DNA from 2 places in the Eubacterium sp. AF19-12LB genome. Region 2 is predicted to be linked to the other one. Evidence: a T-box and tRNA genes for the amino acid it is inferred to sense, from the RefSeq annotation. Region 2 holds a T-box; the other holds one or more tRNA genes.
What was found. The T-box of region 2 lies ahead of tyrS (tyrosine--tRNA ligase). A T-box ahead of a tRNA ligase gene usually reads a tRNA of that ligase, here a tRNA-Tyr.
Positions count from the first base shown of each region.

Region 1: it encodes a tRNA-Tyr, which carries the amino acid that the T-box ahead of tyrS (tyrosine--tRNA ligase) is inferred to sense. The anticodon was not compared.

Region 1 is NZ_QUGP01000008.1:33,639-49,321, reverse strand. It holds gene DWX29_RS09050 (class B sortase) at 43-885, opposite strand; tRNA gene DWX29_RS09045 (tRNA-Tyr) at 1,067-1,148, shown strand; tRNA gene DWX29_RS09040 (tRNA-Leu) at 1,168-1,251, shown strand; gene DWX29_RS09035 (histidine kinase) at 1,687-3,441, shown strand; gene DWX29_RS09030 (response regulator) at 3,534-5,084, shown strand; gene DWX29_RS09025 (extracellular solute-binding protein) at 5,204-6,517, shown strand; gene DWX29_RS09020 (sugar ABC transporter permease) at 6,538-7,422, shown strand; gene DWX29_RS09015 (carbohydrate ABC transporter permease) at 7,432-8,262, shown strand; gene DWX29_RS09010 (Rrf2 family transcriptional regulator) at 8,781-9,224, shown strand; gene DWX29_RS09005 (helix-turn-helix domain-containing protein) at 9,400-9,726, opposite strand; gene DWX29_RS09000 (transcriptional regulator) at 9,882-10,085, shown strand; gene DWX29_RS08995 (phosphoadenosine phosphosulfate reductase family protein) at 10,156-11,871, shown strand; gene DWX29_RS08990 (DUF4007 family protein) at 11,876-12,736, shown strand; gene DWX29_RS08985 (hypothetical protein) at 12,761-15,683, shown strand, end outside.
Region 2 is NZ_QUGP01000005.1:107,555-123,237, forward strand. It holds gene DWX29_RS06515 (DegV family protein) at 1-842, opposite strand, end outside; gene DWX29_RS06520 (S8 family peptidase) at 1,042-2,781, opposite strand; gene tyrS (tyrosine--tRNA ligase) at 2,890-4,113, opposite strand; T-box leader at 4,306-4,538, opposite strand; gene DWX29_RS06530 (NYN domain-containing protein) at 4,680-5,438, opposite strand; gene DWX29_RS06535 (EAL domain-containing protein) at 5,749-9,093, opposite strand; gene DWX29_RS06540 (GNAT family N-acetyltransferase) at 9,354-9,851, opposite strand; gene DWX29_RS06545 (C39 family peptidase) at 9,874-10,740, opposite strand; gene DWX29_RS06550 (NCS2 family permease) at 11,004-12,368, opposite strand; gene DWX29_RS06555 (electron transfer flavoprotein subunit alpha/FixB family protein) at 12,598-13,650, opposite strand; gene DWX29_RS06560 (electron transfer flavoprotein subunit beta/FixA family protein) at 13,670-14,455, opposite strand; gene DWX29_RS06565 (acyl-CoA dehydrogenase) at 14,473-15,630, opposite strand.

The sequences.
Region 1 (15,683 bases), on a different contig from region 2:
TTGCGCTTCAATGCATGCACAATTAGTTTTATATAACTATACCTAGTCTGTAACGTCATCTTTAATAAATAGTCCATTTACAATATATCGTGTATTACTTTTTCCTGAAGTACATGTGCTAAGTGTTAATATTTTACTGTCCTGAGTTAAAGCTACATCTTTTCTAACATTTGCATTAGAAACGCTTGGATTAAGAGTTGTCTTGAAATAGTCCATTCGCACCTGAATATCCGAAAAATCAAATGCTTTTAAAATATGAGTATCATCATAAACATAAGCTGAGTAAACTCTGTATGTTAATTTGTGACTAGGTGTATAAACATAAAAATATTCATGTTTATCAAAGAAGTCTTTTTTCTCGAAATAATGTAAGTGTGCAAACATTGTGCCGTTTAACATATTATGACCATAAAATACAGTTACGGGGTCAGTGAAATCAGTTGAGTTTATTTTTTCACTATATATACAACCTGAAAATTCATAATTTCCTTTTTCATTATGTGTAAGATAAAAGGAATCATCTTTAGAATCATCAGATTGCGCAACCGGCAATTCAATTTTTGTACCGGGAATATATATGTATGCATAAATATCTTTGTTTGTTTTAGCAATCTTATCCCAATCATATGGATTTATGATTGAGTCATCTTCATTATCATTCATGCTGTCAGAGTTATTGTTGATAGCTGAATTATTGTTAGATTTATTTGACTGAGATGTTGCATTAGTTTTCTTGTATTCTGTTGGATTTTTGCCACTGGAAAAATACATAAATATATATGTTCCTGCCACAGAAAAAGCGAGCATCGCAACAATCAAAATAGCTATTAAAAGATTTCGCTTCTTCATGGATTTCTTATTTCTCGAAGATGAAAATTTCACCATTGTTAAATTCCTCTCTTAATGTATAAATAGCCAATTTCATAATATAGACAAGTATATGACTTGGAAAAAAGGATGTCAATTATGCGGTATCTGATGGTGCCTAATTTAGCTTGATTTAGTAGAAAAAATGGTTGCGTAAATAAAAAAATTATGGTATAAATATTTATTGTTGGAAACAAATGGGCAGATTCCCGAGTGGCCAAAGGGGACAGACTGTAAATCTGCTGGCAACGCCTTCGAAGGTTCGAATCCTTCTCTGCCCATTATTTATTCAACGGGTTCGCCGGCGTGGCGGAACTGGCAGACGCGCAGGACTTAAAATCCTGTGGTAGCAATATCGTACCGGTTCGATTCCGGTCGCCGGCATATATATGTGCGAAGCAATGAGTCCACATACACAAAAAAAGAACAGGTTCTTTAGAAAGCTAGTTTTCAGAAAGAACCTGTTCTTTTTTTGTGATGCGGCGAATGCCGCATCAGCGAGATGGAAATTATATTGTCTGCAATCCTTTATAGAAAAAGAGGTTGCAGGCATTTTTGTTTTACAATAAAAAATAGTAAATATTTACATTTTGGCCCTAATCATTTACTATAAAAGGAGGGTATTTGTTATATTGGACATGGAAATGTTCATGAACTTTATATAAGTTAATTTGCAGTTATAGGTTTATAAAGTATGTTTATGTATATGAGTGAAACAGCATAAATAATATAAAAAATTATAAGTACTAAAAAATGACAGATGAAGTTCATAAACAATTTTTAAAGAAAATTGTAATATAATGTATGGTGGAGAGAAAAGTGTATAAATTATTAAAAAAATGGAAAAACGCAAAGATAAGAACGCAGATTATTCTGACTTATATTGCGGTTCTTTTATTGTCATTTATAATGACGTTTACATTAATTTCAGCTGTAAACGGAAGATATACGAAAATTGAAGTTGGTAAGGCAGGAGTGCAGACAGTTAATGCACTTCAGGGTAATTTAGCGCTTATTTTTGATAATGTAACTCAATTTTCAACACAGATATATTTTGACGATATCGTACAGGATTCTTTAAGACAAATAAATTCAGAGAATATTAATTTAAATTATCAAAAAAACATAACAAAGAGTTTGTTTAATATGATATTATCCGGAGAATACATTTCCGGAGTATATATATTTGATAAATATAATAATTGTTATAATTCTTATAAGAGACCACCAAAAAAAATAAATAAGCAAATTCAGGATACAAATTGGTATAAGGAAATGCAGGAAGCAAATGGAAATGGATTTTTCTATAACGGAAGCGATGGAACAATAGAATATTATTCACCTAATGATTATCTGTGCTATGTAAGACAGATTGTAGATAAGAAAGATTATAAACCTTTGGCTACACTTCTAATAACATTTGATGATTCAGTATTGCAGGACTATTTTAATCAGGTTAGTAATGATTACAAGAATCAGTTCTACATAGTTGATTCGAAAGGAAATTATATTATTGAGCCTCAAGACAAAAAGCGTGATTTTAAAAAGTATACAAAAATTGCAAAAAATATGTCTAAGGAGTACATGGAAGTAAATAATAAAGACGGAAAAAGTGTTGTTGTAAGTCAGGATATAGGAATACAGGATTGGAAACTTATCGGAGTATTTTCATTGGATAACATTACATCTTTAGCTCCATATTATTCGACAGTGATAGTGATAATTATGTGTTTAAATGTTGCATTTGTATTTATATGCTCAATGTTACTTACATATCTCATATTTAAACCACTTGCAAAAGTAGAAAAACATATGAAAATAGTTGAAAACGGTGAATTTGTGACAATGCCTGTTGAAGATAATGCTAATGAAATCACAAGCCTTAAAAAAGTATTTAACCATATGATTTTGTCTGTTAAATCTTTAATGAGAAAAATAAAGGATGAAGAAAGAATTATTGCAAAAGGCAAGTTAGACATAATACAGGCGCAGATAAATCCGCACTTTTTATATAACACTTTAGATGCGGTTTCAGCATTAGCATTAATGGAGGAAAATGAAAAATGTTTCCAGATGACGCAGGCGTTAGGAAATTTTTATCGAAACAGTCTAAACAGTGGACTTGATTATATAAAAGTTGAGGATGAAATAAGTAGTATCGAAAGTTACATTACAATATTAAACATGAGATACGACAATCAGATAAAAGTTAATTATGAAATAGAAGAATCGGTAAAAAAAGAGAAAGTTCTTAAACTTTTACTTCAACCTTTAGTGGAAAATGCAGTACATCACGGACTAAATGGAGAAGAAGGAACTGTAAATATAAAAGTATTTGAACAGGATGATGAAATAATATTTATTGTATCTGACGATGGGGTTGGGATGAGTGAAGAAAGAATACAGGAAATAATGGAAGGTAAATCTGTTACTGGAAAATCGGGATTTGGACTTTATAGCTTAATACAGAGAATAAAGTTAATGGATGAAATAGAGAATCCAATGATAATTCAGAGTGAAATAGGTGTTGGAACAGAAATAATTGTTACTGTAGGTAAGATAAAATCAGAGTAAGATTTGCAATAGTGTAAATGTACAATCAGACAAAATAGTATAAATGTAAAGTGGAAATACATTAAATTAAGCAAAAAATCGGAGAAATAATTATGTTAAATGTATTGTTGGTGGATGATGAAAAATTAGAGAGGGTTTTAATTCGCAAAGGATATAAATGGGAAGAAAATGGTTTTAAGATTGTAGGGGAAGCAGCGTCCGGAAAAGAGGCATTGGAATATATAAATTATCATGAGGTGGATATTGTGGTGACTGATATTAATATGCCGGGAATGGATGGCCTACAATTTACTGAAGCACTATTGAAAGCACATCCTAAATGCAGGGTTGTAATTGTAACAGGATTCAGGGAATTTGAATATGCAAGAAAAGCTATCAATTTAGGTGTTGACGAATTTCTTTTAAAGCCAATTAACATAAAAGAAATAAGTGAAGTGATGGCTAAATTAAAAGAGGAGATTAACCAGAGAAACAAAGAGGCTACAGAGGTGGCTAAATTAAAAGAAAGCATGGAGAATAATTATGACATACTAAAAGAAAGTTTTCTTTTAAGGCTTGTTGAAAATAGAATAGATGAAGAAGAAGCAGTGAAAAAAATGGATACATATAACTGCAAAGAACTTCTTGATGGTTGTGTATGCATAGATGTAAAAATTAAAGATAATCAGGAAGAGGAAAATTATAAAAAAGTTTATGAATTAGTTCAAAATCAAAATAACGACAATATGATTTCGTTTGTTCATTTTATGCATAATATAATAATTTATTTTGTAAATAAGGATTTAGATGAATGCATTAATTATGCAGAAGCATTGCATAAAAAATTAAATAAGATTGGAATAACTGCAACCATCGGAATAAGTGGTAAAAATATAGGATTTTGTGGCATTGCATCGGCATATGGTCAGGCAGATAAGGCGCTTGGAGTTTCAGTTTTGCTTGGAAGAAACAGAGTGGTTACATATTCTGAATACCAGGAGGTTATGAAGCAAAATAATTCTAAAATAGAACTTGACTGGGATAAATTTGCGGAAGCTATAAATAATTGCAGGGAAGAAGAAATGCTGAAATACATTAAAGATTATATTGAAGTAATTAAAAAAGGAAAGATAGCTGATGAAGAATATTTAAAACTTATGACAATGACAATTATTTTACGTGCAGGTTCGACTCTTAATAAGTATGGAATAAATTTGTATCAATTAATAAATGAAGAGGACGTTTTTAAGGATGTAAGAGCGATTAGAAGTGTAACAGATGCCTTAGAATGCGCCAAGGAATATATCAAAATTGTTTATGATTATCATAATCAAAAAAAATCTAAACGTAATAAAAATGTTATAGAAGATGCTTTAGAATATGTTAATAGAAATTTATACAATTCAGAACTTTCATTAAAGAAAGCGGCGACGGATTTATATATAAATGAAAGTTATCTAAGTAGGGAATTTAAGAAGGCATACGGAGTCAGTTTTATAGAATATGTATCTGAAAAGAGAATAGAGGCAAGTAAAAAAATTCTTAAGCAGACTGATTTAAAAGTGTATGAAGTTGCGGAAAAAGTTGGGTTTAAAGATTCACATTATTTCTGCATTTGCTTTAAAAAGCAGACAGGAAAGACAGTAAAAGAATACAGATGTTAATAAAAAAGGTTAAAAATTTATAGTAAAATTTTTAACCTTTTTTAGTCAAAATATTAAATTGAGATAGAGAATCTGATTAAGTATACTTTGAATATCAAATAAATTGAGGAGGATTTATAATGAGAAAAAATTTATTTAAGAAAGTGTTGGCGCTTACTTTAGCTTCAACAATGGCATTCTCAATGGCAGGATGTGGTAGCAAAGGTGGTAGCAGCGATGCTAAAAATGACGACGGTACAATTACATTAAATGTATGGCATCAGTGGTCAAATGATACTAATGAACTTAAGGGCAAATATGAAGAGGCAGTTAAAGCTTACGAAAAAGAAAATACAGGTGTTAAGATTAAGACAGAAACTTTGGATACAGAAGCTTACAAGACAAAGATTAACGCTGAATTTGCCGGAGACGCAAAAGGAATCGACGTATTCTATTGGTGGGGTGCAGGTACAGCAAAGAAGTTAGTTGATGCAGGAAAAGTTATGGCATTAGATGACTATGTAACTGATGATGTTAAGTCAAAGATTTTAGAAGGTTCAACATCAGCATTTGAATTTGATGGAAAATTATATTCAGTACCAATGTTTTCATGGTATATGACATTATTCTGTAACAAGACAATGTTTGACAAGGCAGGAGCTACATTACCAACTACATACGATGAATTAGTAGATGCAGTTAAGAAATTAAAGAAATTAGATGGTGTTATACCAATGGCAGCAGGTGCTAAAGACGGATGGAATGCAGCATTCGTATATCAGGCATTAGCTTTAAGAGAAGTAGGTGCAACAGGCGTTAACGAAATGTTATCAGGAAAGAAAGAATTCGGAGATGAAGGATTCAAGAAAGCAGCACAGAAAGTAAGTGATTTATATGAAATGGGAGCATTTGGGGACAATCCTTTAGAACAGGGAAATGATGACGCAAATGCAGCATTTGAAAATGGAAAAGCAGCTATGAGACTTATGGGAAGCTGGTTTGCAAACAATGTATACACAGACGATGCAGCAACAATTAAACCTGAAGAAGTAGTAGCATTAAAGATTCCAACAATCGCAGATGGAAAAGGTGAAGCAACAGATTACTGTGGTGGATTCGTTGAATCATTCTGGGTTAACAATAACACTAAATACAAAGAAGAAGCAGCTAAGTTCTGTATTTACATTAATGAAAAAATGGGCGTAGCTTCATATGAAACAGGATCAGGATTCAGTGGATGGACAACTCCTGCAGATGAAAGCAACTTAAACCCATTATTTATCCAGATTAAAGATTTATTAGCAGAAGGAAAACAGGGTGTACTTGCTTGGGATACATCATTAGAATCAGAACCGGCAGCAGTACATAATGAACAGGTTCAGACATTATTTGCAGATGGCGCAGACATTGATGCATTTATAGATGAACATAAGGCAGCTATTAACGGTAAATAATAAGTGAGGCAGGTAGTGTTATGGAAAAAATGCTTGGAAATAAGAAATACATATTAATATTTATATTACCGGCGCTACTATTGTTTTTAGGATTTACCTTGATTCCATTAGTTACGTCAGGAATTTACAGTTTTTTTGAATACAATGGAATTGGAACAAAAACCTTTATTGGTATAAAAAACTACATACAATTGTTTACTGAAGACAGATATTTCCCACTTGCAGTAAAGAACTCTTTGATTCTTGTAGTGGCATCAGTATTTATTCAGTTACCTATATCATTAATTTTAGCTTTGGTATTATCAAGAGGAGTAAAAGGTGACGGATTTTTTAGAACGGTTTATTTTATTCCGGTTGTAATATCAAGTATGGTTATAGGACAGTTGTGGCTTAAAATGTTTAATAATGACTACGGTGTAATTAACACCGTAGTCAGATACTTCAATCCTAAATATGAGCATTCCTGGCTTACAAAAGATGCTTTTATGACAGTTTTGATTCCATCTATATGGCAGTACATAGGATATCACATGATTATTTTTTATGCAGGTATAAAGTCTATTTCGACAGACTATTATGAAGCAGCTCAGATAGATGGAGCGTCAACGTTGCAGGTTCATATGAAAATTACATTACCTTTACTTGTTCCGGTAATAAAAACATGTGTAATATTTGCAATAACCGGATCATTAAGAGCCTTTGACCTTGTTTATGTTATGACAGGTGGAGGTCCAAACCACATAAGTGAAGTTCCCGCTACGCTAATGTACAATAATTTATTTAGAAAAGGTTTGTATGGATATGGAAGTGCACAGGCGTTCTTTATAGTAATAGAGTGTCTCATATTTACATTTATAGTTAACAGAATATTTAAAAAAGCAGAGCAGAATGTTTCGGCAGTATAGGAGGACACAATGAAAAAGAAAAAAATTATGGGAGCAATAAAATTTGCTATCTTATTATTAATTGCTTTAACTCAGTTGTTTCCACTATATTGGCTTATAACATTTTCGTTAAAAAGCAACACGGAAATATTTGGTGAAAATGTAATTGGACTTCCTCATGTATGGAGATGGGATAATTATGTGACAGCATTGAGTTCATCAAATTTAATCAGATATTTCCTTAATTCAGTATTTTATTCGGTGGTTACGGTAGTAGCAGCAGGAATAATTTCATCAATGGCAGCATATGCCATTTCAAGAATGATATGGAAATTAAGAAACCTTGTATATGGGTTATTTATGATTGGAATTATGATACCAGCGCAGGCAGCATTGTTACCATTGTTTCAGATTTTAGATAGACTGGGACTTAAAGGTGGATATTTAGGATTGTTAATTCCTTACATTGCCGGAGCGCTTCCTATGAGTATAATGATTCTGGTAGGTTTCTATAAAGGAATTCCAAGAGAAATGGAAGAAGCGGCTTATATTGATGGATGCGGAATTTTTAAATGTTTTATACAAATCATATTCCCAATTGTTAAATCAGCCATTGCAACAGCTTCAATATTTACATTCTTAGGAACATGGAATGAATTGATGTTAGCAAATACATTTGTTGACAGTGATGAGTTCAGAACACTTCCTGTAGGTATTATGTCACTTGCCGGACAGTATTCGACAGAATGGGGATTAATTGGAGCAGGTATGGTAATTGCAACATTGCCAACAATTATTATCTACTTCTTCTTAAGTAAGCAGGTACAGGAAAGTTTGGTAGTAGGTGCAGTAAAAGGATAAATTAATTTATCCAAATAATTTTATGGATGCAGGTATTGTGAAAGTGTATTACACAAAACAATCCGTAAGACATCTTATTAACACAATGTTATATAATTAGTATTGATAAACATATCAACTAGAACTCTCAATAGTTTGTTTATCATACCAATTAATTATATAGGTTATCATTAATAATTGTTATGTCAATTATTACTAATAGTTTTCTTTTTTACGGTACTACCGCTTTACAAATGTAGATTTGTGAAGCGGTAGTTTCTTTATGGGTATAAAAAGAGTAGATTTGGAGTCTGTTAGAAGGTTGCTTAAAAGATAAAACACTAAATACTTCTTAATTCCTATTGAAAAAGTATGAATTATGTTCTATAATATATTTATATTATTGAAGACAAAAGATGCCTGAGAAGTATTTGACGTTATAATTGTTGCAATTTTAATTAACGATTACGCAAAATAAATTTATATTATAAATTTAGGCGTCTGTTAAATAATGAAAACTAATAGGAGATGTAAATATAATGAAAATTTCTACAAAGGGAAGATATGCATTGAGATTAATGCTTGATATTGCAGAACATTCGGAGGGAAATACACCGGTAAGTATAAAAGATATTGCAAAGAGACAGGAAATATCTGATAAATATTTGGAACAGATTATTTCAGTTTTAAATAAAGCCGGCTATGTAAGAAGTACAAGAGGACCTCAGGGTGGATATTTATTAAAGAAAAAACCGGAAGAATATACAGTAGGAATGATTTTAAGATTAACAGAAGGCTCATTAGCTCCTGTTGCATGTGTGGAAGATGATGCAGAACCATGTGAAAGAATGACAGGATGCGCAACTGTTAGAGTATGGCAGAAGATAAATGATGCAGTAAAAGATGTAGTTGATAATATTACATTGGCAGATTTAGTTCAGTGGCAGTTAGAAGAAAATCAAACAAATGACTATTGTATTTAATCTAAATTAAATAAATACAACATAAAATAAGTGGAGCAGATGAAAAGCGTCTGCTCTTTATATATGTGATTCATAATAATTCGGTTAAAAAACCGGAGCGTTTGTACCGATTCCATTAGTTAATTTAACAATTGGAGGCAGGTATAAATGCTCCGACTTTTTTATTATAATAAAATTACACGTCTAATAATTTATTAACAGCATCCTGAATTTCAGGATGGTTTCTGTATTGTTTTATTAATTTTACTTCGTGACTTGTAAGATTAATAGGTTCTTCATCCGTGTATCCAAAAGTGCCTAAAATATTTTCAATATTATAAATTTCGCATAACATAAGCAAGGTATCAGCATTAGGTTGAGTTTGACCGCTTTCCCAGCCATATATGGTCTTTTCGGCAACGTTTAAAGATTTTTCTTTGAGTATACCTGATACATCACGCACACTCAATTTGTTTAACTTTCTATAATTTTTTAATACTTCAGAAATCTTTGCATTCTTCATCTTATTTACCTCTCTTTTCAATAATATAGTAAGAAAAAATTTACGTCAACAAATTCTCTTTTACAAAGAAAAAACTTCATTGCAATTCTCTCAAACAAAGAATATAATGTAGATATTAGTAAAATTTTCTTGGGAAACGAGAATGGTGGTATCGAATGAATAATCAAAAGAAAAGTAATAGCAGGGTATCTGAAAATATAGTTGAGTATATAAAACGTAATAAAATTTCAGTTGCCCAGATAGAAAAAGATACAGGGATACATATGTCAGAATTCATAGATAATAATGCGGATTTTAGCGCAGGTGAATTTTTAGAACTATGTTCCTATCTGCATTTGGACCCGAAAGATATGAGATAACATTTGCAGATAAGAAAATAAGAGCAAATCTGCATTTAACTAACCCAAGGGATATGAGATAGGTGATAAAGTGCTTAAATACGTATGTAGAAATGACAATATAAAGACAAAAAGCAGCACATGTCCGGTGTGTGGAGAAAGAACTGAATTAGAAAAATCAGACATTTACTGGTGTGATAATTGCAAGGTTCCGCTATTTCAAAGTGAGTGCGAATGTTGTAGTGGAAAAGGGACAAGAATAACAACAGATATAAGACCGGTATTCCCGGAAGAAAGACTGCTTTTAGAGATTTTATTAGATAAAATCCCTGGGACATATGAGAAGGATTCAGTATGGAACTGTTCCGGGAATAAATATTTAATTAATGGTAAACGAATTAAATTTTCAGTTAAAGAATTAAAAAATAAAGATGTTGATGATATTAGAAGTAAATATGAAGAAGCATCAAAAAATATAAGTTATGAATATTTTGAACAATATGCAGATAAATTTGTTCAGGCGAACAGAAGCAGATACGAATTCATTGTAAGAGAAGCAGTGGATTACATTAAAAATTCTACAAAAGATTACACGGCAAAAGATATGTTTGTATCTTTCTCAGGGGGAAAAGATTCCACAGTTACATCAGATATAGTTATGAGGGCGTTAAGTGAGCCAAAGATATTACACATATTTGGAGATACTACATTAGAATTTCCGGAAACAATGAGATATGTTGATAGGTTTAAAAAAGAACATCCCCAAACTCCGGTTTTATCTTCGAGAAACAAGGATAAGGATTTTGAAGAACTATGTAAATTAGTGGGACCACCAAGCAGAGTAATGAGATGGTGCTGCACAATATTTAAAACCGGTGCGATACAAAGAAAGATAAAGACTTTATTTAGAAATAAAAACAAAATAATAACATTTTATGGAATAAGACGAAGTGAGTCTGCCAGTAGAAGTAAATACGAAAGAGAAACAGAAGGCTCTAAAATTACAAAGCAAATAACAATATCCCCAATTATAGACTGGATGGATTTTGATGTCTGGTTGTATATGCTTACAACAAAAATAGATTTTAATTATGCGTACAGATTGGGATATGCAAGAGTAGGATGCTGGTGCTGCCCAAATAACAGTGGGTGGTCAGAATTTTTGTCAAAAATTCATATGCCACAACAGTCGGAAAGGTTTAGGCAGATGCTAATTGATTTTGCAAAACAGATTGGAAAACCGGACCCTGAAGTATATGTAGATGATGGCAAATGGAAAGCACGTCAGGGTGGAAATGGCGTAGATTATGCAAAAAAGACAGCAGTTTCTTTTGAACCATGTGCATTGGAAGAAAATGCATTTAATTATGAACTGCAAAGACCGATTTCAGAACAATTGTATGAATTGTTTAAACCATTTGGATATCTAAATTTTGAATTTGGAAATAAACGACTTGGAGAAGTTTATGTTACGAGAAAAGATGGAAGACTAGTGCTTAAACTTCAGGGAAGAATTGGAAGTACAACGTTAAAAGTAACGATAATCGATTACAAAATAGATGGTGCTGCAAGTGTTAAGGCAGCGGAAGACAAAGTTAAATGTCAGATTACTAAATATCAAATGTGTATGGGATGCAGGGCGTGTGAGAGTATATGCAAGCATAATGCAATTGTTATTAAAGAAGATAAGGAAGGTAATCTTGATTATAAGATTTTGGATGATAAATGCGTAAGATGTGCAGAATGCGTTAATCATTACACGGCAGGATGTTATATGCGAAAAGTATTAGCAACGAAAAAAGGATAAAAATATGGCAATAAAACTTAAGGGACATGAAACATTTACAATACGTGAAGGTTGGCTTGATAAAGGGTTAAAAGCGGTAAGTGACAATGGAAAAGTTTTTTCTGAGAACTATGGAGCAGATGCTTTAGGAGTTGGAAGCAATATGGCGAAAGCTATCAGATACTGGCTTAAAGCGGGGAAATTTATCGAGGAATCGCCTAAAAACGGAGCAAAGTTAACTGATATTGCAAAGATAATAAAAGATAATGACGAATATTTAGAGGATAGTTTTGCATTGTGGATTTACCATATAAATCTTGTATTTAATAAGGATATGGCAACAACATGGTATTTATTTTTTAATGAGACGAATATGGATGAATTCACTAAAGAGGAAATTGAGTATATTATTCTTGGAAAAATGCAAATATTAGCTGAAGGAAAGAAAATATCAGAGCGTTCATTAAGAGATGATATTTCGGTTCTTTTAAATATGTATGTGAAAGAAAGAATAGAAGATTATGATCCGGAAGAAAAGAAAATATCTCCATTTGCAAAATTAGGATTAATAAAGAAGGATAGGGATAGATATTTTAAAACACAGCCTGATAGAGAAGTATTGATAAACGAAGTATTTTTATATGCATTGATGAAATATTTTGAAGAAAAATCCAAAGATTCTGTTGGAATAGATGAATTGTTAAATGCACCATTGTCCCCGGGCAGGGTTTTGAATTTGAAAAGAATTGCATTAAATGAGTATTTAGATAATCTTGCGGCTTTAAATTACATAACAGTAAATAGAACGGCAGGACTTGATATGGTTTATTTGAAGAAAAATATTCCATTAAATGAAATAGTAGAAAAATATTACGAGAAAAATTAAAGATAAACTGTGAAGGAGCATAATATGAGCCAATTAAAGGATTTTATTGAAATAGACAAGAAATTTCAGAATTCAATAAACTTACAACTGGATATAGACAATAGAAAAAAACTCAACAGTTATATACCTACACGTTCATCAATAAATATATTAAATGGATTTCTTGAGAACGTTATTAATAATAAAGAAAAGGCAAATATCCTTATTGGACCATATGGAAAAGGCAAATCACATTTATTGTTGGTTTTATTGGCTGTTCTTAAAGAATCAGAAGATAAAACAACAGAAAAACTTTTAAATAAAATAGAAAAAATATCAGATGTGACAGCCAATAACGCAAGACTTATTCATAAAGAATATAAGCCATTTTTGCCAGTTATTATTTCAGGAACGGACAGGGATTTAAATCATGGGTTTGTACTTGGCTTAATGGAGGCTTTAAAGAAAAATGATTTGATGGACATTGCTCCTGATAGTGATTACAGCAAAGCTGTTGAAGTGATTGAAAATTGGAAAAATAAATATAAAAAAGTCTATAAGGAATTTGAGAATATTTTAACAGGTTATGAAACTAACGTTAAGGAATTAGAAAAAAGCCTTAAGTCAATGAATCGTAATGGGTTAGAAATTTTTAAGAAAGTATACCCTGAATTGACGGCAGGAAGTGAATTCAGACCGATGGTTCAGGACAATGCAATGACACTGTATAGAGAAATAAGCATTGCACTTAAAGAGCATGGATATGGTGGCATTTATATTATTTTTGATGAATTCAGCAAATATATAGAAGGGCATGAAAGGGAAACATTTGCCTATGATATGAAGATACTTCAGGATATGTGTGAATTGGCAAATAATTCAAAAGAACAACAGATACATATTACATTTGTTGCCCATAAAAGTATAAAAGAGTATGGAAATGCATTGCCTCAGGATATGATTAATGCATTTAAAGGTGTAGAAGGCAGATTAAAGGAAATAAGATTTATTGTATCAGCTCAGAATAATTATGAACTTTTGCAACATGTAATTAAGAAAAAAGGAACAGAATATAAGGCATGGCTAAAAGAGGAAAATAATAGTGAAATTATTAAAGAATCTTATAAAATACCATGTTTTCAAAGTATGTTTAAATTTAGCGATTATCAGCAGATAGTTGTAAAAGGTGCATTCCCAATGTTGCCTTTAACAGCGTATGCGTTACTTAATATAAGTGAAAAAGTAGCACAAAACGAGCGAAGCATTTTTACTTTTTTGGCAAATGACGAAAAGGGAAGCCTTGTCAATTTAATTGAAAACGGAGCAGATGAATTGCTTTCAGTAGATGTAATTTATGATTATTTTAAAAATTTATTTAAGGAAAGTATTTCACTTACAAATATTCACAATGAGTGGCTAAAGGCAGATTATGCTTTGACTAAGGCAGAATCTTTAGGTGAGGAAAAAGTAATTAAGGCTATAGCCATACTTCATATGATTAATAAAAATGAAGAGGTACCGGTAAAAAAAGAAGAAATTCGTCTGGCTACAGGACTTAGTAAAGAGGATTTTACAGGATATTTGCAGAAATTAGAAAACAAGGAAATTGTAAAATACCGTAATAAACTTGGAATATATACTTTCAAAAATAATATTGGAATTAATTTGGATAAGTATATGAACCAGATGATTGAAAAGCAGTCATTAAGCTTAAATTGGGCAGAAGAGTTTGCAAATATTTCTGAATTAGAATATGTACTTCCTAAAAAATATAACAGGGAATACACTATGACACGTTTCTTTAAATATGTGTATATGACACAGGAACAATTTCTTAGTGTAAAGAATTCAAACTATTTGTTTGATACATATAAAGCTGACGGATTAATTGTATGCATTGTAATGTTAAAAGAAAATGATGCAAATGAAGTAAAGTCGCATACAGATAAGCTTAAGGATGAAAGAATAGTAGTAATTTATCCTAAAAAAGCATTTGGACAGCAGCAAAGCATCAGAAAATTAAAAGCCGTAAAGGCATTGCTTAAAGATAAGAATTTTATAGATGAAAATAAAGTTTTACAACAGGAACTCGAATTATATAGAGATGATTTAATTTTTGAAATTAATGGAGAACTTGAAAGTCTTTATATGCCTGAAAATGGAAATGATATTTGCTTTTACAGTGGACGTGATAGTGAAAAATTAAAATTTGAATCAGAAAAAAATTTTAACAGATTTTTAAGCGATATATGTTCTTCGTATTACGAAAATGCTCCTAAAATTAATAACGAGCTGATAAACAGACAGAATGTTTCAGCGCAGATTAAAAAAGCAAGAAATCAGATAATTGATGCTATTCTTGGAGAAGAAGATTTATCGGGATTTGAAAAAGGGACAAGTTCAGAATCAACTATTTTCAGGGCAACATTAGTTCATACAGGGATAATGGACAATAATGAATATGAGGCAGGATGCGAGAAAATTTTAAAAGAGATAAGAGATTTTATAGGTAAATGTGCCGGTAAAAAAACATCTTTTGATGAGTTGTATTCAAAAATAATGGGAGAAAAATTTGGTGTAAGAAAGGGAGTAATACCTATTTTTCTTGCAAATGAAATTGTAGGTTTACAGGATACACCAATTATTTATCTTCGAGATAAAGAAGTTGATATATCAAGCGAAATACTAAATAACATAAATGAAAAGCCGGAAGAATATTTCCTATTCATTGAAAAAGAAAATATGGAAAAGGAAAAGTATCTCAATATTTTAGAAGAAAACTTTATTACTGAGGAAATAAAGAAAAAGAAACAGTCTAAGATGCAGAGATTAAGCAATATTGTTGAAAGTATGCACAGATGGTACAGGTCTATAGACCAGTATACTCTTACATTTACAAAACAAATTTTCAATAAAAAAGAAAAGGGATATATAGAAGAGGAAACATTTGAAAAAATAAAGAAATTCA
Region 2 (15,683 bases):
CCTCCCGGTCCAATATGACATGTTATTCCCATTGGTAAATAATCCCATAACACTTTTATTCCAGGGAAAGCTTCCTGTATTTCATTAACCCACTTCTTTGTTTCTTCTTCATCAGCACTTGATGCTGCTAAAATATGTACATTTCCTTTTTCAAAGTCTTCTGCATAGTCTGTTGTAACTATTCTTTTCACTTCCTCTATCATTACTGTTTTTGCCTTTATCAATCCTCTACAATTTTTAAAAGAATCAAGTGTACCAATATCAAATTTTAAAATTGGCTTAACTTTAAGCATTCCACCTACAAGTGCTACACTAGATGAAATTCTTCCACCTTTCTTTAAATATTTCAAATCATCTACAGCAACAAAAATTCCCATTTTTCCTTTTGCATCTTCAAGTCTGTTCTTTATTTCCTTCGCACTACAACCTTCATTTAACAACTCGATTGCATCTAAAACAGACTGTTTCATAGGCGTTGAAACTCTTCCGTTATCAACTACAAAAACTTTACCATCATAATCATCATTCTGTGCCATAGCCATTGCTGTTGAACATGAGCCACTAAGTCCACTGCTTATTGGTATATAAACTAATTCTTCGTATTCTTTTAAAATTTCATCCCATAAGTTCATAACTGCCTCAGGTGATGGCTGTGATGTACTTACATTCTCATCGTTTTTAAGCAATTCTATAAATTCTTCTCTACTTATATCTTTACCTTCGTAATGACATTGATCATTAATGTAAAATGGCATTGGCAACACATATATCCCAAGTTTTTTAGCTTCTTCCTGTGTTATTCCGCTATGACTATCAGTTAAAATTCCTGTCTTCTTCATCATTATTCCTCCAAATGTATATATAACTACAAACTAACGTATTATCAAATTCAAATATCAAAATATATCCCACTAATTAATTGGCATATGTTGTATGCCACGCAATTTACTTTATAAAATAAACAACTTTAAACGGTTAACTAGACAACTATACCATTATCTGTCCATAAAGTCTATAGTCCTATAGTACAAATTTCAAACATCATCTCGGTATACTACTTCTAATACATAATGCTCCCCATCCCATCATAGGATTAGGCCATTTTTCAAATCCATCTATTTTCCTTGCTCCTCTTATCAGATAAGCCTTAAGTTTTTCTCCATATAAATACTTGTCATTTCCATTAACTATGCCCCATTCCATAAGCAATGCTGCTGCCCCTGAAACAAATGGGGTTGCCATTGAAGTCCCACTTTTTACTGAAAGTCCTCCGCCAACTGCTGCAGATATTATATCTACTCCCGGTGCTACAATATCCGGTTTAATTTGATTTGTTTCTCTTGTAAATCCTCTTCCTGAAAAGTCTGCATATGTCTGCCTGTTACTATCATACGCTCCTACAGTAATTGCTTTAGAAGCAGTTGATGGAATTGTCAACGTAGTGTAAGGTATAGGATTTAAAAACCTTGTATTTGTCCCTAATGAAGCCTCAACAGGCAACCACATATTATACGCTCCTAACACTGATTTAACCGATGTTATCCTCACAGTCCAAATACCTGACTGAATATACATATCTTCAGGCACGAATTGAACATATACCTCCTGATATATGCTATAAGGTTTAGGTGTTCCATAATATACCATCAACCTTGTTCTATCTGAAGAGATATTATATTTCATAACTTCATTTGCATCAGTAAAAATTCCGGTACTTTCGCCTGTTGGTGAAATTAATTCTATTTCAAATATATCTGCATAAGACTTCCATATTTGCAAATTAAGGGAATTTTGATAATTTGATACTGCAAATTCTATATTTTCTGTTTCACCTGTATCTATTTTTCCACTTGTATGTCCTCCCGCATTTCCTTCGTTTCCTGAACCTATTACAACGGATATTCTTTCCTTTGCAGATATCTCGTTAATATATGTTTCAAGCAATGATGTGCCATCATGAGAACCATAATTATTTCCAAAACTCAAATTTATTACAAGTGGCATTTTTAATTCTTCTGCCTTTTTTGTCACATAATCAATTGCCTCCATAAGTTCTATTGTTGTCGGGAACGAATTTTCTCTCGGTGTCGCCAATTTAACAATTAACAATTTGCTTTTAGTTGCTATTCCGATATTATTTCTTTTATCGTTTGCAAAATTTCCTGCAGCAATACCTGCTACATGAGTTCCATGTCCTGAATAATCTCTTGATGGTACAATTTCATATCTTTCTCTAAAATCCGGTGCATTTATTGCTGCATTTATCTGACTATCCGTATAAAATGTTCCTCTGTTAAAACCGTATGTATTTTCGCCATTCCCTATTGTCTGATCCCAAATCTCAATAATTCTAGTTTTCCCAAATTCATCTATAAATGCTGAATTTGCATAATCTATTCCACTGTCTATTACCGCAATAATTACCCCTTCTCCATATATACCAAACTGATTCTGTGCATTTGTAACACATGCTTCACTTCTGTTATTTATAACTGCAAAATATAACGGTTTTGCTTTTTCAATATAAATAACACTGTCATCCTCAGCAAGTTTATCAATAGTTTCTTTTGGCACAGATAATATTGCAAAATTATTTGACAATATTTCATATTGTATTCCATTATATTTTTCTAAAAAATCCGGAGTTCCCGTGAACCTTATAATCAAATCCCAGGAGTTATCTATTGGATTAAAACCTGCTGATAGTTCCCGGCATTTATCTAATTCCTGAATATTAGCTTCCAAGGCAACATTCAATAAATTTTCTATTTTTCCGTTCATAAACATACCTAAAAAAACACTTATTACATTCTATGAAAATTTCTTACCATAATTACTTAGAATGTAATAAGTGTTCTACTTTTTGTATTATCGATTCTGAATTAAATCTTAGTCCATAATTGCCTTATGGAATTTCTTTTTACCTTTTTTAATCTTTGCTCCTTCTTTTAACATTGATTCCGTAACAACAAAGCCTATGTCAGAAACTTTTTCATCATTAACAGATACGCCACCCTGCTGTACAAGTCTTCTTGCTTCACTCTTTGTTCCTGCTAATCCACAAGTTACCATTAAATCCATGATTCCAATTCCACCATCTGTTAACTGATCCGGTGTAATTGTAGATGTTGGCATATTTGAATCATCTCCACCACCTGCAAATAATGCCTTTGATGCTTCTTCAGCTTTCTTTGCTTCTTCTTCACCATGAACCATCTTTGTAAGTTCGAATGCAAGAATTTCTTTTGCTTTATTTAACTGGCTTCCTTCCCATTCATCCATCTTATCAATTTCTTCAAGTGGAAGGAATGTTAACATACGGATACATTTTAATACGTCTTTATCTCCTACATTTCTCCAATACTGGTAAAATTCAAATGGAGATGTTTTATTAGCGTCAAGCCATACTGCTCCGTTAGCTGTCTTACCCATTTTCTTTCCTTCTGAATTCATAAGAAGTGTAATTGTCATGGCATAAGCATCTTTTCCAAGTTTACGACGGATTAATTCTGTACCACCCAACATATTTGACCACTGATCATCTCCACCAAACTGCATGTTACATCCATATTCTTTAAATAAATGATAAAAGTCATATGACTGCATAATCATATAGTTAAATTCAAGGAATGTTAAACCTTTTTCCATTCTCTGCTTGTAGCATTCTGCACGAAGCATATTGTTAACTGAGAAACATGGTCCTACTTCACGTAATACATCAATGTAGTTAAGTTTTAATAACCAATCAGCATTGTTTACTGCAATAGCTCCACCTTCTCCAAAATCAATAAATCTTTCCATCTGCTTCTTAAAACATTCGCAGTTATGTTCAATTGTTTCAGGTGTAAGCATCTGACGTAAATCGTTACGTCCTGAAGGATCACCTATGTATCCTGTTCCACCACCAAGCAATACAACAGGTCTGTTGCCTGCCATCTGTAATCTCTTCATAAGACATAAAGCCATAAAATGACCTACATGAAGTGAATCTGCTGTAGGATCAAATCCAATATAAAATGTTGCTTTTCCTGTGTTAATTAATTCTTTAATTTCTTCTTCATCTGTAACCTGGGCTATAAGACCACGTGCTACTAATTCATCATAAATTGTCATCTTTTTTTCCTTTCTTAAATTAAAATTCATTAAATTTCTTTATAAGTGTTTCAAGTTATTAGGATACTTATTAAATTTTTGATACCGATATGCAATTTTCTATTATCTGCGAAAATTAAAATTGCATTTTTTAAGCTTAGATTCATAAATATGACCTTGCCATACATAAAAAAAACCTCTGCATCTTACGATACAGAGGGCATTAACTGCGGTACCACCTCTAAATAAAAATTTCTCACGAAATCTTCCTCTACGAGTGCAAACACACTCTTGCGCTATAACGGGCGCTCCCGACATTCCCTACTCATTTCTTTTCAGGTTGTAACTCCAGGATGTATTTCACAAAATCTACTTCATAATCTCACACCAACCGATTACTCTCTTGCAAGTACAATTAAGTTACTTCTTCCTCTCAACGTCTTATAAATAATTAATCTTTTTCTATACTAACTTTTTGTAGCAAAAAAATCAACTGTTTTTTAATATTTTTATTCCTTCCAAAATTAAAATTTTAAATTTCACTCTTCCATCGTGCTGTGGAATTTGCTTTTAGATAAACGGAATTTTTATTCCTTCTCCCAAATACCATCATTTGAAATCTTATTCCAATCTGCTTTCAATACAGAAACAACTTTTCCCCTCTTAAATTTCTTCTCTTCCTGATATAAATACTTCTGTTTTATTAATCCGTCAACAGCAACCTTTACTTTATCTTTCGGAACTTTATTATAATCCGCTACACACTGAATGGTCTTCCAATATGTAACAACTGAACGATTTTTCTGTTTCTGTTTATATAAACTATTTAGAATAAGTTCATTATAATGATGTTTTTCCTGTGACTGTCTTGGCATCTCGACATAACTTGTTGCGACTGATTTAAGTTTATTGCTAAATGAATATTTAACCCCATAAATAATAACTTTTTTGCCTATTTCCTTTAAGTATTCTGCAACTTTAGTAAAATGTGCGTCACCTGTAAACAAAACATATACTTTTGTTTTATCTTTTTTTGCAGCGCTTCTATAAATTGCATCTAAAATAATTACATCTGTAAAATCTTTATCTACGCCTTCTTTATCGCTGGCTGTATGTATAATATTCTTAGTAATTCCTTTTAATCTTTCTAAATCATTTCCTATATTATATTTTGAAAAATCCCCAAAAACATACAATCTTGTAATATTATATTCCTGTTTTAGTTCTTCAATCCACTCTTCAATATTAGGCTTCATCTGAAACTTATTTCTGTATGCATAATACCAATGTTCATAGTCAACAAACACTTGTGCTTCCGGTTTTTTATCTTTTTTTAATCCGAACATTTATTTCCTCCTTTTTATATTTGGGTTAATTAAGGATACCCATAATCCTTTGTTCATTGAAATTCTCTTATATAAAAGTGATACCTCTTTGACTTATATAAACTATAGAAGCCTTTGTATGCACCAACTACATACTCACATATAGTCTTTATATATCATTTTCTCTTCCCCGATATATAACATAAGGAGCCTTACGGCTCCTTATAGCTGCAAACACACACATTATACAATATATAAATGTAGGTGTCAAAAATGCATATTCTCTTTTTAGCAGTATAAAATATCTCTAACGAAAGTAATTAATCATGGTTTAATCAACATAATTTAACAATCCGATTATTCCATTATACTGCTCATTTGGTGTTTCTAAAACTATATGACTTAATAGAGTTTTTCTTAATGTACCATCTTTGTCAAAACAATTTAATTGTATTTTTTTATTTGATTTATCTGACTTTGTTTCTTCATAGAATTTAATAAATTTATCAATCTCTTCATCTGAAACAACTTTTTCTTTCATAAATTCTACATAATCTACTTTATCAGTATCTAAATCAAAAATTTCTTTAGCTTTTGTTCCGACATCACATACATCTGTATCCATTGCCACATGCCAATAAGTATATTTTTCTCCTTCAAGTCCAAACCTGATATTATCAAGCATTCCGTTAATAATATTATCATCCTGTATTTTCTTTGTAATATCTTCTGCAAAATGTATAAGCGCATACCCTGAATTCCAAGGTACTTTTCTTATTCTAATATTATATGTCTTACCTGTATCCTCATTCTTAACGTCAACTTCTTTAATAAGTTCATTACAGAATTTATCACAATGTTCACATGGTGCATTCGAATCCCATATTGTCTCATGACATTTTAATCCAATAAGTTCTTTTGTTTTATCAGAAGTTAATTCTTCCTTTGCTGCACGATTCATATACAATAATTCTTTTGTTTTTTCATTGCATATAAATATAATTTCATGTGATTCTTCAATAAGCCATCCCATGTTTCTAACATCTATAGGCATTGACATTTCTTCATTACCTGTATATATCTGGAACTGATTCTTTCCTAATTTCTTAGCCTGAATAAGTGCCATGTCAGCACATCTGTAAAGTTCTTTATATTCTGTCGCATGAGCCGGAAACATTGCAACACCTATTGAACATGAAATCTTCATTTCTCCCACATTAATACGTAGTTTATTTCTCAATATTTCCATTTCGTTATTAAGTTCATCTATTGTCATTCCACGCTTTATAAATACAGCAAATTCGTCTCCACCAAATCTACACGATAAATTTTCTTCTGAAAAAGCACTGTCAAGAATATTGGCCACATTAATTATTGCCTGATCACCCATAATGTGTCCAAGACTATCATTTACTCCCTTAAAATTATCAATATCAATCATAAGGAATATAGCTTCTTTTCCTGAACTGCTCAAGAACAATCTTACCTGTCTTTCAAACTCTTTTCTGTTAAGAAGTCCTGTCATTGTATCAAGTTTAACCTGACCTTCAACAACTCGTAATTTCTGAATTACCTTTTTACGATGCTCTTCAAATAATCTTTCAACCGTATTGTTTAATTCATATTTGTCATATGGTTTAAACAGCATACCATCTGCACCGTTTTTAAATGCAATATCTTTATATACATTTTCATTGTCACCTGTTGTATATAATACCGGAATCTCATCTAATTTATCATTCTTTTTCATTTCATGAAGCAAATGGAACTTATCTTCTTCATTTATATTAGTATCTACAACTGTTAAAATAATGTTATAATAATTCTTCTTTATAAATTGATAAGCTTCTTCTTCATTGTCAAGCTCTACAAATCTATATTCCGTATCCAGATAGTTTCTAAACATTTCACGGTTTCTTTGTAATTCATCCACAAGGACTATCACTTCTGCCTCGCCGTTCTGGTCATCTATTGATAATTTCTTGTACTCTTTATAACTCTTTAAATTAAAAATTGGAATTATATCTTCACTTAATAATTTATTTTTAAATTCCTGTTCAGATATCGGTCTTGAGAAATAATATCCCTGTACAAAATTACATTTTAATCTTCTCAAATACTGAATATGTTCTTCTGTCTCTGCACCTTCGACTACAATTATAAGATTCATCCATTTTGCCAGATTTATTATTGAACTTATAATATTATGGCTATTCTTATTTTTCTGTTCATTCTGAATGAATTTCATATCAAGTTTAATTATATCTATTGGAAGTTCAGCTAAAATATTCAATGATGAATATCCACTTCCAAAGTCATCCATCTCTATAATAAATCCATATTCTTTTAATCTTCTGACTACTTCTAAAATATTTTCAGTATTTTCCATATATGCTGATTCTGTAATTTCTAAGTGTAAGTATGTAGGTGATAGGTTATGTCTTTCAACCATACTTTTAAGAATCTCCGGAAGTCCTTCTTTGTAAATATCTTTTCTTGATACATTGACAGATACCGGAAGAATCTTATTGTGTTCATTCTTCATTTTCTCAATGAATCCACATACATGCTCCCATATATATATATCGAGTTCAGTAATAAATCCATTTTCTTCAAATATCGGAATAAATTCACCCGGCGAAATAAATCCTAATTCCGGATGTTGCCATCTTATAAGTGCCTCTGCTCCAATCATCTTATTAGTCTGAATATCATATTTAGGCTGATAATACACCTTGAAATCCTCATTCATAAGAGATTGTTTCATAGTTTTTGTAATCTGAATATTCTGCTGATTTTTACTCATTAATGCATCGTCATATATGTACACATCATGATCATATGTGAGTTTAGCCTGATTACATGCTGCAATAGCATTATCGCACATAGAATTTATAATGATGCTCTTATCTTCAATATTGTATACACCAAATTTAAAACTTATTTTTGCTTCATAAAATCTCTGATATACCATCTTCGTAGCATATATTAAAGTATTAATTATATTATCGGATTCCTTAGATAAAAAGTAAAAAATATCTGAATGGGCACGGGCAAACAACACATCCTTATTTTCAAATATTCCATTTAGCATCTCAGTATAAAATTTTAAAAGGCTGTCTCCCTCTTTCCATCCAAATGCATCATTAAAATATTTAAATTTTTCTATATCTGACGCAATAATTTGATATTTTTCTTCCGGATTACTTTTTATTATTTCTTTTGCCTTTCTATAAAAAGCCTTTCTGTTATAAGCTCCTGTCAAAGAATCTCTTTCAGCATCTCTAAGTCTGTAAATAGATTCTTTCATATCGATAAGATTATCGATTCTTCTAAGCAATACTTTGATATTATATGGCTTATTTACAAAATCATTAGCGCCTAAAGCCAAGGCCTTCTCTTCCGTTTCATCCGCATCTTTATCTGTTGTTACAATTACAGGTATTTTATTATATTCCGGTTCTTTCTTAAATTCTTCAAGAAATCCATATCCGTCCATAACCGGCATTACAATGTCTAATAAAATTGCAGAAATACGTTCACTGTCTGTTTTTAAAATTTCTAATGCCTCAAGACCATTCTCAGCCCCAATAACAGTATATCTGTCTTCTAATAAGGCTTTAAGAATTTCTCTGTTCATTTCCTGGTCTTCAACAACTAAAACCGTTTTCTTCATATGTCCTCCAGTCATTATTATCTCGCATTTATAATCAATCTATAGTCATTATTATAATTTTTCTAAATTGAATATTAATTTTCCGTTATTCCATATGAATATTATACTACATATACAGTTTTATTCAACAAAACTCAATTACTAATCTGGCAACTTTTTTATTATGCTTTTTATACTTTTTTATTGTTTTTTGAATCATTTTTTAATGTTATTCTTTTTTATTGCACCTTTTCTACACTTTTTATTATATTTATACCTTTTTATATTCCCCTTTCATAGCATATCCATTCATGGTCATACAAAAATATTCTTCCACAATCATTAAATTCCATTTTTTTATATGCTCTCAGTGCGTTAGCGTTATTTGGGCTTACCAGATAATGTACTCCCTTATATTTTCTTTTTTGTAAGTTTTCCATGGCTCCTTGTATCAAATTTCCTGCAAGTCCATTACCTCTATATTCTTCAGCTATTACCAGTCTTGCCAGTTCCCCTGCCGGTTTTAGTTCTTTTGACCAGCATTTCTGTTCTTCTACTAACTTATCATCATCTATTGAAATTGCTGCTATTATCTCATTGTTTTTTTTATTAACTATAACAAAACTATCCCCTCTTAAAATATCATTTTTTATTATTTCTTTTGTTGGATATTCTTCTGTCCATGTACATCCTTTAGTCTTTCTTGCATCAACATACAATTTAAAAACATCCTCTAATCTATTTATATCTCCTGCTTTAAAAATCAAATTTTCTTTCATTTTTTATTTTTAATCCTTTAATTTATCTTAAAACCCATAGATTTTTTATCTGGTCTTTTATATCTTCAAACACCCATTGCTTATTTGAATTTGCTTTACTGTTAGGATCATTAACACTTACTTTTCCATCTTTATATTTAGTTAATACTATAAAATGTCCCTGTGTCGTAAAATCTCCTGGCCCTACTACACATATAATTGGATTACCTACTTCCAAATTATCTTTTACTCTTTGTTCATCTAACGGTATTTCTATAACTTGCATGCCAAGCTGCCTGCCACCTTCTGAAATAAGCGACCATGATGAACCATTTTCTTCATCTGCATATCCATTTTTCATTGCAAAATCTGCAATCATTTTCGGAGTATATTTTATGTTTCCTGTCACATAAACAGCCACCATCGAAAGGCATGTCGGTCCACAGCCTGTAATTCCCATACAATCACCTGCGTATGTATAATAACCCCATCTCTGATCCCATTGCATAAATAGTGGAACCTCTGTAGTTTTCTTATATTTTGAAAAATCAATATCGTATGCTTTTCCCTTTTTTTCAGGATATTTCAAGACAAAATCTTTTGTTTCTTTATTTCTTTCAAATAATTTTTTTATATTTTCCGGATAATCCTCTAAAGTGTAACCATGTTTTTCTGCATAGTTTTTTATTACATCTTTTGCTGATTCCTCTTTTGATTCTTTTATTTTTTTTACATTATTTCCGCCACTATTTCCACCTTCAGATATGTTATTCATATTTTTCTTTAGATAATTAATTGCAAATGCCAAAACTACTATAAGTACACAGCAAAATGTAAATCTTATATATTTTCTAATTAACATTATTTTTCTTTGTCTTTTTCTTCTTAAGTTCTCTGCTCTTCTTGACATATCGTACCTTCTTTCTGCTTATCTAAATAGTATAATAACAATTTTCGACATTAAAAACATAAATATTTCTTTAAGATTTTTTGAATTTTATAAATATCTTATACATTATTTTAATTCAACTATCCCAAAATTTATTTTTCATCAAAAAGACCTCTGCCACAATGACTATCAATAATTAGTTTTTTTCTAACATATTGATGACATCTAATAATGACAAAGGCCTTTTGTTTTTCTGTTTTTTTCTTAAATTCTATTTTTTCTTCTTATAAGAATATATATTTTAATACGAATAATACTGCAAGAATGTACATCAATGGTTTTACTTCTTTTGCTTTACCGCAAATAGCATTTAATAATACATATGAAATAATTCCGATTGAGATACCTTCTGAGATACTATAGAACAATGGCATTGCAATAATGCAAAGATATGCAGGGATTGCATCTGTCAAATTATCATCTGTAAATTTAATATCTGTTACTGCTCCAAACATAAGGAATCCTACCATAATTAATGCCGGTGCTGTAGCAAATGATGGAATAGTAATAAATAATGGTGAAAGAACAACTGAAACAAGGAATAATAAACCTGTTACTGCTGCTGTCAAACCTGTACGACCACCTTCTGCAACACCTGCTGAAGATTCTACGAATGTTGTTGTTGTTGATGTACCTAAAATAGCACCTGCTGATGTAGCAATAGCGTCTGACATAAGAGCTGGTTTAATGTTAGGAAGCTTTCCATTTTCATCAAGCATTCCAGCCTTTGTACTAACACCAATAATTGTTCCTAATGTATCAAATAAATCAACAAAGAGGAATGCAAATACTACAATAATAAAGTTAACAATTCCTACTGCTTTAAAATCAAGTTTAAAGCACTGTCCAAAAGTTTCTCCTAAAGCTGAAAAATCAAAGCTTACAAAATGTGTTGGAATTACTGAGAAAAAGCTTTCGTTATCAGGAACATAAATCTTTGTAAGTTCACAAATAATTCCTAAAACCCATGTTGAAACGATACCTATTAAGATTGAACCTTTTACTCTCTTAATGTAAAGAATAGCTGTAATAAATACACCGATTACTGCTAATAATGCACAAATTCCTGCTGTATGGAAGTTACTTGTAAAATCTGTAATTGTAACAAGTGTAGATTCTGAATCATTTACTAATCCTGCATTCTGTAATCCGATAAATGCAATAAATAAACCAATACCTACTGATACTGCCTTTTTAAGATTAAGAGGAATAGCATCAAAAATTGCTTCACGTACATTTGTTAATGAAAGAATTATAAATATAATACCTTCTACAAATACCGCAAATAAAGCAATCTGCCATGAATATCCCATTTCTCCACATACTGTGTAAGCAAAGTATGCATTTAATCCAAGACCTGCTGATAAGGCAAATGGAAGATTTGCCATAAATGCCATACACATTGTTCCAACAAATGATGCTATACATGTAGCAATCAAAATAGCCTCTTTGTCCATTCCTGAGGCACTTAAGATGTTAGGGTTTACAGCAAGAATATATGCCATTGTCATAAATGTTGTAATACCCGCAATAACTTCAGTTTTTACAGAAGTATTGTTTTTTTTAAGTTTGAATATTTTTTCTAACATTTTCTCCTTTGTATAGATAACTTGTTTGTCATCTTATACTTCCTTTCTTTATTTTTATTACTATTGTAACCACAAAATTATAACAAAGTTTCACTCTTTTTTCTATATTAATTTTATATGAATAATTGAGGATTTATTATACATGATGTCGAGAAGTCAAAAATCCCCGCATCCAAAGATGCGGAGATTCCTAAATATGTTAATATAACTTAACGTATATTATATTTAATTATGCATTAGCCTTTGCAGCCTTAATAGCTTCTGTAAGCTGTGGTACGATTTTGTTTAAATCACCAACGATACCATAATCAGCTACATCAAAGATAGGAGCATCTTCATCTTTATTGATAGCAATAATAAGATCTGATTCTTCCATACCTGCAACGTGCTGGATTGCTCCAGAAATACCAATTGCGAAGTAAACCTGTGGACGAACTGTCTTACCTGTCTGTCCAACCTGTCTGTCAACTGGTAACCAACCGTTATCTGTAACTGCTCTAGAACATGCAACTGTTCCGTCAAGAGCTTCTGCTAAATCTTCAAGAATCTTGAAGTTTTCTTTGCTTCCAACTCCACGTCCACCAGATACTAAAATCTTAGCGTCCATGATGTTAACTGTTTCAGCAACTTCTTTAACTACATCCATGATTTCAACATATTTGTTGTTAGGTGTAAATCCTGGATTGAATTCAATAACTTCTGCCTTAGCACCTGGCTTTGGTTCAGCCTTCTGCATAACACCTGCACGTACTGTAGCCATCTGAGGACGGTTATCAGGACAAGCGATTGTAGCAATTGTGTTTCCACCAAATGCCGGACGAGTCATTAATAACTGATTGTGTTTCTGTTCCTTACCTGGAATAGCAACTAATGGGAAGTCACCAATTTCAAGTAATGTACAGTCAGCTGTTAAACCTGTTGCAACTCTAGCTGAAACTGTAGGACCTAAATCTCTACCAATTGCTGTTGCACCAACTAACATAATTTCAGGTTTATATTTGTTGATAACTTCTGCTAAAGCATGTGCATATGGTTCTGTTCTATATGTTTCAAGTTCAGGATCATCTACTACGATAACCTTGTCAGCGCCATATTCAGCTAACTGATCTACAAGATTTCCAACGTTTGATCCAAGAAGTACTGCTGTAACTTCTGTATTTAATGGTTTTGCGAGTCTTCCTGCTTCTCCGAGGAGTTCGAACGCGATTGAGCTTAATTCGTTATCTACCTGCTGAGCGAAGACATATACGCCTTTATAATCTTCTAAATTTATATTCTGCATGATTAAATCTCCTCTCTAATTAAATAACGTGCTTTGTTAAAAGCTTATCCATGATGTAATCAACTGCTTCAGCCGGGCTATCTGGAGTAACTTTTTCTCCAGCGCCTTTACGAACTTTATCAGATGCTTTAGCAATCTTTGTAGGTGAACCCTTTAATCCAAGGTCTCCATCTTCTACATCAACAAGATTTGCTCTTCCCCATGTTGTAATTTCTGCATCATAAGCATCAAAAATTCCACCTGGAGTCATATAACGAGGATCATTTAATTCTGAAAGTGCTGTAATTAATACAGGCATCTGAGCTTTAATTACGTGATGTCTGTCTTCATACTGACGTTCTACAATTACGCTATCTCCATCAACCTTAATATCCTGTGCATATGAGATAACAGGAATGTTAAGATGTTCAGCAATCTGTGGTCCAACCTGAGCTGTATCACCATCGATAGCCTGACGTCCTGTAATAATAATATCATAATCAAGGTTTCTGATAGCACCTGCGATTGTTGTTGATGTAGCCCATGTGTCAGCTCCACCTAAAACTCTATCAGTTACTAAGATTCCCTTATCAGCTCCCATAGCCATAGCTTCACGAAGAACTTCTTCAGCCTTTGGAAGACCCATAGTAACTACTGTTACTTCTGCGCCATACTGATCTTTTAATCTAAGTGCTGCTTCAAGACCTGCTTTATCATCAGGGTTCATAATTGTAAGCATTGCACCTCTATCTAATGTACCATCTGGATTGAATTTAACTCCACCCTTTGTATCAGGTACCTGTTTTACACAAACGACAATTTTCACGATAAGTACCTCCTAAATTATTTTAATAAGTTTGCAGAAATTACCATACGCTGAACTTCTGAAGTTCCTTCGTAGATTTCTGTGATCTTAGCATCACGCATCATACGCTCAACGTCATATTCTCTGATATAACCATAACCACCGTGTAACTGAACAGCCTTTGTTGTAACTTCCATTGCAACTTCTGCTGCGTATAATTTAGCCTGAGCTGCTTCTACAGAATATGTCTTCTGTGTTTCTTTAGCCTTAGCTGCCTTGTATACAAGCATCTTAGCAGCTTCTACCTTAGTAGCCATGTCTGCTAACTGGAACTGTGTATTCTGGAACTGTCCGATTGTTCTACCGAACTGTTTTCTTTCTTTTACGTATGCAATAGTTGTTTCTAAAGCACCTTCTGCAAGACCAAGAGCCTGAGCTGCGATACCAATACGTCCACCATCAAGTGTATGCATAGCGATACCGAAACCTTTACCCTGCTTACCAAGTAAGTTTTCTGCTGGAATACGGCAATCTTCAAAGATTAATTCGTATGTTGCTGAACCACGGATACCCATCTTCTTTTCTTTTGTACCAAATGAAAATCCAGGTGTTCCTTTTTCAACGATGAATGCTGAAATTTCTTTCATCATTCTACCACGTTTTTCAACTTTACCTGTAACTGCAATGATGATATAAATATCTGCATATTTACCATTTGTAATAAAACATTTTGAACCATTTAATACCCATTCATTTGTTTCTTTATCGAAAACAGCCTTTGTCTGCTGTCCCTGTGCGTCTGTACCAGCACCTGGTTCTGTTAAACCGAAAGCACCTAATTTTTCACCTTTTGCAAGTGGAACTACGTATTTCTGCTTCTGTTCTTCAGTACCAAATGTCATAATAGGATCGATACAAAGTGATGTATGTGCTGAAACGATAACACCTGTTGTACCACAAACCTTTGATAATTCTTCAACGCACATAGCGTATGTTAAAGGATCACATCCCTGTCCACCATATTCCTTAGGAACTGGGATACCAAGGAAACCATTTTTTGCCATTTTTTCAACTGTCTCTACAGGGAACTGTTCATTTTCATCTGTTTCCTGTGCAAGAGGTTTTACTTCATTTTCGGCAAATTCTTTGAAAAGGCTCTGAGCCATTTCATGTTTCTTACTTAATGTAAAATCCATTATTAAATTCCTCCATGTAAATTAAATAAATATATAAGGGGATACCACTAATC